2 regions of the Microbacterium sp. ARD31 genome follow, and region 2 is predicted to be linked to the other one. Evidence: riboswitches for the same ligand, from Rfam matches in the RefSeq annotation. Region 2 holds a riboswitch; the other holds the start of a gene.
The links. Region 2 has a riboswitch for cyclic di-AMP ahead of Q9S36_RS26520 (NlpC/P60 family protein). Riboswitches for the same ligand answer to the same signal wherever they lie in the genome.
Positions count from the first base shown of each region.

Region 1 (3,392 bases), on a different contig from region 2:
TGAGGTCGCCCGACCTGGTGGCCAGCTCGATCGCGCCGGTCAGGCCGTCCTTGGTCCACGTGCCCCGGATGACCCGGCCGCCGTGGAACAGCAGCGCGGCGCCGGTGCCCTCGAACTTGGTCTCCGGGACCGGGTAGCCGGCCGGGTCGCGGTAGCCGGCGTCGCCGACCTTGACCCGCAGCACGAGCACGGAGTCGGCCGGGAACTGGTCGCCCTCGGCGGCGTAGGAGTCGGTGTTGACGTAGCCACCGCCCTGGAACTGCCAGGAGGTCGAGTGCGCGCCGAAGTCGGCGGTGAGGGTGCGCGCCTTGCCGCCCTTGGGCAGGTCGGCCTTCGTGCCCCAGGGCAGGTACGGCGGCGGCTCCTCGTCGGCCTTGAGCCGCTTGGAGATCTCGCCGAGGCGGGCGAAGAGGTTGTAGGGGGCCGAGCGGGAGCTCTCGCGGTAGACCCCGGGCGCGCCCTCGGTGATCCACGGGATGCCCGCGGCGCGGACGCGGTTGAGCGTGACCTGCGCGGCGCCGCTGGTCACCACGGTGGCACCCTCGGGCACGATCCCGATGTCGCTGGCGCGCATCGACCGGACCGGACCGATGTCGGAGGGCACCGTGGAGTAGTAGAAGGCCGCGAGGCGGGTGTAGCCGCCCTCGACGAGCTCCTCGACGACGAGGTCCGCGGCCCCCAGGCCCACCTGCGGGGCGCTGGAGGACGTGTTGTCGACCTTGGTGACGATCACCGGGTGCTTGGGTGCCTTGCCCGTGCGCTCGAGACCCGTCAGGGGCCAGTACGTCGGCTCGGGCGGCTCGCTGGTCGCCTCCGAGCTGGGCTCCTCGGGCGACGCCGCGGGCGCCTCCTCGTCGTCGCCACCGCCGCACGCGGCGAGCAGCAGCGAGGCTGCGACGACCACGGCCGCGACGGCCTTGGACGAGGAGGTGTGGGGACGGTGACGCACGGGGGACTCCGATCGAGCGGGGGTTTGCTGCCTAGCAAGTGTGGGGGCGCGCCCTCCCCGAGGAGGGAAGGCGCGCCACAGGGTAGATCAGCAGGATGTGCCTACCAATCCGAGCCTTTCACCGGCATCCGGAGGCGGCTCAGCGACGGCGCAGCGTGCCGCCGAACCAGCGGGAGGTCCACGGCACCGCGACGCGCACGCGCTGGCCCGAGCCGGGCGCGTGCACCATCACCGCGTGACCGCGCGACCAGCGCAGGAAGATCGCCGCGTGGTAGACCCCGCCGCTGCCGTAGAAGAACATCAGGTCGCCGGCGCGCATGTCCTTCTTCGCGATGCGGCGGGCGAAGCCGGCCTGGGCGCCGGACGTGCGCGGGACGTCGAAGCCGGCGCGGCGGTAGCTGTAGAAGACCAGGCCGGAGCAGTCGAAGCGCGACGGCCCGGCACCGCCGTAGGCGTAGGCGTCGCCGCGCTGGCGCATGGCCGTGTCCTTGGCGCCCACGACGCGCCGGCTGACGCGCTTGCGGGCGGTGACCTTGGCGCTGGTCTTTGCGCTGGTCTTTGCGCTGGTCGGGGTCGTGGCGCCGGGGTCGCGGGTCACGGTGTCCCCGGCGGCGGTGGCCGGCAGGGCGGTCATCGTGGATGCGGTGACGCCGAGTCCGGCGAGGGCGAGCGCGCAGGCTCGCGCCGTACGAGTGATCGCAGGCATGAGTGTGTGTCCTTTCCCACGCCTGTGAGGTGAGCTGTCGGGTTGGGGCTGGAAAGTGCCCCGCCACCGGGTGGTGGCTTCACCCCGAGCCGGGCGCGCGCTGACCTGGGCCTGCGCGGACCGGCGTGGAACCTGTGGGTCCCCCACTCCTGCCCTCGACGTTCTCGGGGGACCGTCCCGGTGGGGCAGGACTCGGCGTTGCCCGGGACGGAGGTGCTGAAATCGCCATCCAACGTGGCAGACCCCGTCCCGTGGTCCAAATCGCGGTCAGCCGAGCTTGCGCCCGCCGTCCACGTAGAGCGTCTGCCCTGTGATGAACGACGCATCGTCGCTGCAGAGGAACGCAGCCGCTGCGGCGATGTCCTCGGGCTGGCCCACCCGGCGCACGGGGGTCGCCTCGGCGTTGACGCGCTGCAGCTCCTCGGGCTCCATCTTCAGGCGTCGCGCGGTGGCGTCGGTCATCTCGGTGACGATGAACCCGGGCGCGATCGCGTTGGCGGTGATGCCGAACGGGCCGAGCTCGATGCCCAGGGTGCGGGTGAGCCCCTGGATGCCCATCTTGGCGGCGGAGTAGTTGGCCTGGCCACGGTTGCCGAGCGCGGAGACGCTCGAGAGGTTGAGGATCTTCCCGTACTTCTGTTCCACGAAGCGCGACTGCGCGGCCTTGGTCATGTTGAAGACGCCCTTGAGGTGCACGCCCATGACGAGGTCCCAGTCCTCCTCGGTCATCTTGAACAGCAGGTTGTCGCGCGTGATGCCGGCGTTGTTGACCAGGATGTGGATGCCACCGAGCTCCTCGACCACGCGCTGCACGGCTGCCTCGGCGGCGGCGCCGTCGACGACGTCGCAGCCGATGCCGATCGCCCGCGCGCCGTCGGTGAGGTCCAGCCGACCGGCGGCCTCCTGGGCGGCGGACTCGTCGAGGTCGAGGATCGCGATCGAGGCTCCCTCGCTCGCGAAGCGCTGGGCGATGCCGAAGCCGATGCCTCGTGCTGCTCCGGTGATGACGGCGACTCGCTGGTCGAAACGGCCCATGGGAACTCCTGCGCTCGAGGTGGAAAATCGGTGAAGGAACTGCGCCGATCAGGCTATCGAGCCGCCCGGCTCGCTACGGTGTGGGGATGGGCCGGAGGGATTTCGGGGCCGCTGCGGTCGTGGCGGTCGTGATGGCGCTGACTGCTGCGCTCGTGGCGTGGACGCACCACCTGCCGTTGCGCGACCCCGACGGGGCCTCGCTGCCGACGTGGTTCCGGCTGCCGGTGATCGTGGCTTCTGCCGTCCTGCTCGACGTGCTCGCCCGGTGGGCGCTGGTCGTGCGGCGCAACCGCACGTTCATCGGCACCTCGGTCAGGTCGGTGCTGGTCGAGCGGTGGAACCGGGACCAGATCTGGTTCACGCTGACCGGCCTGGTCACCTGGTACGTCGCCTACGTCGCGTTCCGCAACCTCAAGAGCTTCGTCCCGTTCGTCACCGACCGCATCGCCGACCCGGAGCTGGCGAGGATCGACCGCGTCCTGTGGCTCGGCCACGATCCCGCGGTGCTGCTCCACGACGTGCTCGGCACGTCGTGGGCCAACTGGGTGATGGCCGCGGTCTACCTGATCTGGATCGGCCTGGTTCCCGCGAGCCTGGCGATCGCGCTGGTCTGGACCCGCCGGTCGGCCTACGGCGCCTGGTACGTCACCGCGGTGTCGGTCGACTGGTGCCTGGGCGTGGTCCTCTACTACGTCCTGCCCT
Region 1 is NZ_JAUZVE010000019.1:25,515-28,906, reverse strand. Features, by position in the region: gene Q9S36_RS30415 (DUF3048 domain-containing protein) at 1-949, opposite strand, end outside; gene Q9S36_RS30410 (NlpC/P60 family protein) at 1,089-1,655, opposite strand; cyclic di-AMP (ydaO/yuaA leader) riboswitch at 1,662-1,826, opposite strand; gene Q9S36_RS30405 (3-oxoacyl-ACP reductase FabG) at 1,923-2,690, opposite strand; gene Q9S36_RS30400 (phosphatase PAP2 family protein) at 2,777-3,392, shown strand, end outside.
Region 1: linked by a shared signal. The riboswitch ahead of Q9S36_RS30410 (NlpC/P60 family protein) and the one ahead of Q9S36_RS26520 (NlpC/P60 family protein) in region 2 are both predicted to bind cyclic di-AMP.

Region 2 (3,392 bases):
CGACGCCATCGAGGTCGTCGACCGCGCAACCGCCGACACGGCTGCCGACCCGGCAGCGGGCTGAACCGACCCCACGGCCGTGACCGACGCCGAGCAGCTGCCTGAGCGGCTCCGCCTCCGGGTGGTGGCGCTCGTGTCGGCCGTGCTGCCGTCGGTGACGCCGGTGCCGGCACCGCTGCGCAAGGTCGCCGGCTTCGCGCCCGCGCGCCGTGCCCGGCTCGGCGCTCCCGCCATCTGGGCGGCCCTCGCCGACGACGGGTTCCGTGCCCACGCTGCCGTCCAGGTCGCGGCCGTGCCTGCGGACGGCGAGGACCCCGTCGACGCCGCGGCGCGGGCGTGGCTCGTGCGTGACGAGGGGTGGGAGTCGCTCGTCCGGGACGTCGTCGCCGACCTGGAGCGCGCGGACGCCGAGGACGACAGGGTGCACGGTGACGTCGCCCGGCTCAGTGCGCAGGTCGCGGCGCTGCAGGCCGAGCTCGCGTCGCTCAGGGCGGACCACCGCAGCGAGGTCGAGGCGATGCGCGCCGACCACAAGGTGCTGCGCCAGCGGCTGGGCCAGGCGCGCACGGCCCAGCGCGACGCCGAGGAGCAGCGTGACCAGGCGCTGGCGGCCCGCGACGCCGCCGCCTCGGCCGCGGACGCCGCGGTCGCCGCCGCGGAGGCCGACGTACGCCGGATGCGCGCGCAGGTCGAGCAGGCCGAGGGCGAGCTCGCCGCGTCCCGCCGGGACGGGCGCGCCCAGCGCGACCAGGCCACCGTCCGGGCGCGCTACCTGCTCGAGACCGTGGTCGAGGCGGCCACCGGACTGCGGCGCGAGCTCGGGCTCCCGGCGGTCGAGGGCACGCCGGGCGACCTCGTCGAGGCCTCGCTGGCCGTGCCCCACGCCGCCCCCGCCTCCAGCGCCCCTGGGACTCCTGCGGTGCTCGAGCAGACCCTCGCGCTGCCTCGGGCCCGGCTGCTCGTCGACGGCTACAACGTGACCAAGCAGGCGTGGCCGACCGCCAGCCTCGAGGCGCAGCGGAGCCGGCTCGTGACGGCGCTCGGGCCGCTCGTGGCCCGCACCGGTGCGGAGACCACGGTCGTCTTCGACGCGGCGTCGGCGGCCAGCCGCACGGTGATGCCCGCCCCGCGCGGGGTCAAGGTCGTCTTCAGCCCGGCCGACGTCATCGCCGACGACGTGATCCGCCAGCTGGTGGCGGCCGAGCCCCGGGGGCGGGTGGTCGTCGCGGTGACCGACGACCGGGCCCTGGCCCAGGACCTCACCCGGTCCGGCGCACGCGTGCTGCCCACCTCGGCACTGCTCGGGTCGGTGTCCGCCTGAGGCGTCGTCCCGACGCGCCGCGACACGCCGGAGGGGGCGTTGTCGGTGGGCCCTGCCACCGTGTGGGACATGACGACACGGATCGACTGCGACACCTGCGTGGTGCGCGGCCTGCACTGCCACGACTGCGTGGTGAGCGTGCTGCTGGGGCCCCCGCCGGAGCTGACCATCGACGAGGACGAGATGGCCGCGCTCGACGCGCTGGCCTCCGGGGGACTGGTGCCGCCGCTGCGGCTCGTCGACCCGGTCGCAGGGCCGGTCATCGAGTCGGCCTGACACGCCCGTCGACGAATCGTGGTGAAGATTGGCGGGGCCCGCGATCCCGGTCTAGGGTGTCCCTGGCGCTCGTGGAAGTGGGTCACCCGGACCCGCGCGGGCGTCGCGCCGAGTTGCAGCCCACGTCCCCCGCACCACCCGTGGTCTGTGAGCCGGGGAACCACACTTCCCCCTGGGGTGAATCCCCTGTGAGGCGCACTGCGCGAGCGGTGCGTGGAGCAGGGGTAGGACACGTCGTGCCGAACCCGTCAGCTCACCCGGTAGGCGTACGACACCCCGAGGAGTTCCCCCGCTCGTGGCTCACACCCGCAAGCGAGCTGGCGCGACCGTGCTTGGTCTCTCCGCGATCGCTGCCATCGCTCTCGTGCCTGCGACCCCTGCGCAGGCCGACCCCGACATCAAGGACGTCAAGGCCAAGGTCGACCGCCTCTACCACGAGGCCGAGGCGGCGCAGGAGCGCCTCCACGACGCCAACCTCGAGCTCGCCGACCTCCGCCGCGACCTCGCCGGCCTGAAGGCCGACCAGGCCCGGCAGGACGAGCGGCTCGACGCCGTCCGCGACCAGGTCTCCGACGCCGTCGTGCGCCAGCTCGAGGGCGAGGGCATCTCGACCGTCGGGCAGATCGTGGTGTCCGAGGACCCGGGGTCCTTCCTCGACACGCTGTCGACGATGTCGTCCTTCAACGACCTCCAGGCATCGCTGCTCTCCGACTACGACACCGAGCTCGAGGCCCTCGAGATCCGGCGCGAGGCCACCGACGCCCGCACCACCGAGATCGCCGAGCTCACCGAGCAGCTGAGCACCGAGAAGGAGACGGTCGACGACAAGCTGGCCGAGGCCAAGAGCCTGCTCTCCGACCTCGAGGCCGAGGAGCGCGAGCGCCTGCTCGCCTCGCGCAGCGGCGTCTCCCGGATGCCCAGCTCGGTCCCGGCGTCCGGTCGCGCGGCCGCGGCCGTCCAGTACGCCATGGCCCAGGTCGGCGACGCCTACGTCTACGGCGCGATGGGCGAGAACGCCTTCGACTGCAGCGGCCTGACGATGCGCGCCTGGGCCCAGGCCGGCGTGTCCCTGCCGCACTCCTCGAGCGCCCAGTACGGCTCCGGCCCGCACATCGCGGCCAGCGACCTGCAGCCCGGCGACCTGGTGTTCTACTACAGCCCGATCAGCCACGTCGGCATGTACATCGGCAACGGCATGATCGTCCACGCCGCCAACCCCGGCACCGGCGTCGCCGTCTCGGGTCTCTACTCGATGCCCTACGTCGGCGCGGTCCGCCCTGGCTGACACGCCGACCTCGAAGGCCGGTCGTCCACTCCTGTGGGCGGCCGGCCTTTCGCTGTGCCTGGTGGCCACGCTGGCGCTCGCCCTGCTGCTGCGCGACCCGCGGCACGAGGTCGACACCGGCCCCGTCGACGTACCCCGCGCGAGTCCAGCCGAGGCCACGGCCGTGCTGCAGCACCTCATCATGGCGCTCCGCTCCGGTGACCAGCAGGCACTGGGCGCGCTCGCCCCCGAGGGCGACGACGCCGCGGCCGGCCTGCTCCGGGGCATCGGTCGCAACGCCGCCGCGCTCGACCTGCGCGAGGTCACCGCGCGCTACGTCGACCAGGCAGGGACGGTCACGCAGGACGGTGCCTGGACCGGGGTCGCCGAGGTCACCTGGCAGCTCGGCACCCATGACGCCGCACCGTCGCGGGCCGACGTCTGCGTCGCCTTCACGCCGTCGGGCGACGGCCTGGCCATCGCCGGCTTCGGCGGTGGCCCCGCCGACGGGCCGGGGCGCGTGCCGCTGTG
Region 2 is NZ_JAUZVE010000014.1:26,456-29,847, reverse strand. Features, by position in the region: gene Q9S36_RS26535 (hypothetical protein) at 1-64, shown strand, start outside; gene Q9S36_RS26530 (NYN domain-containing protein) at 80-1,321, shown strand; gene Q9S36_RS26525 (hypothetical protein) at 1,391-1,597, shown strand; cyclic di-AMP (ydaO/yuaA leader) riboswitch at 1,715-1,883, shown strand; gene Q9S36_RS26520 (NlpC/P60 family protein) at 1,962-2,882, shown strand; gene Q9S36_RS26515 (hypothetical protein) at 2,944-3,392, shown strand, end outside.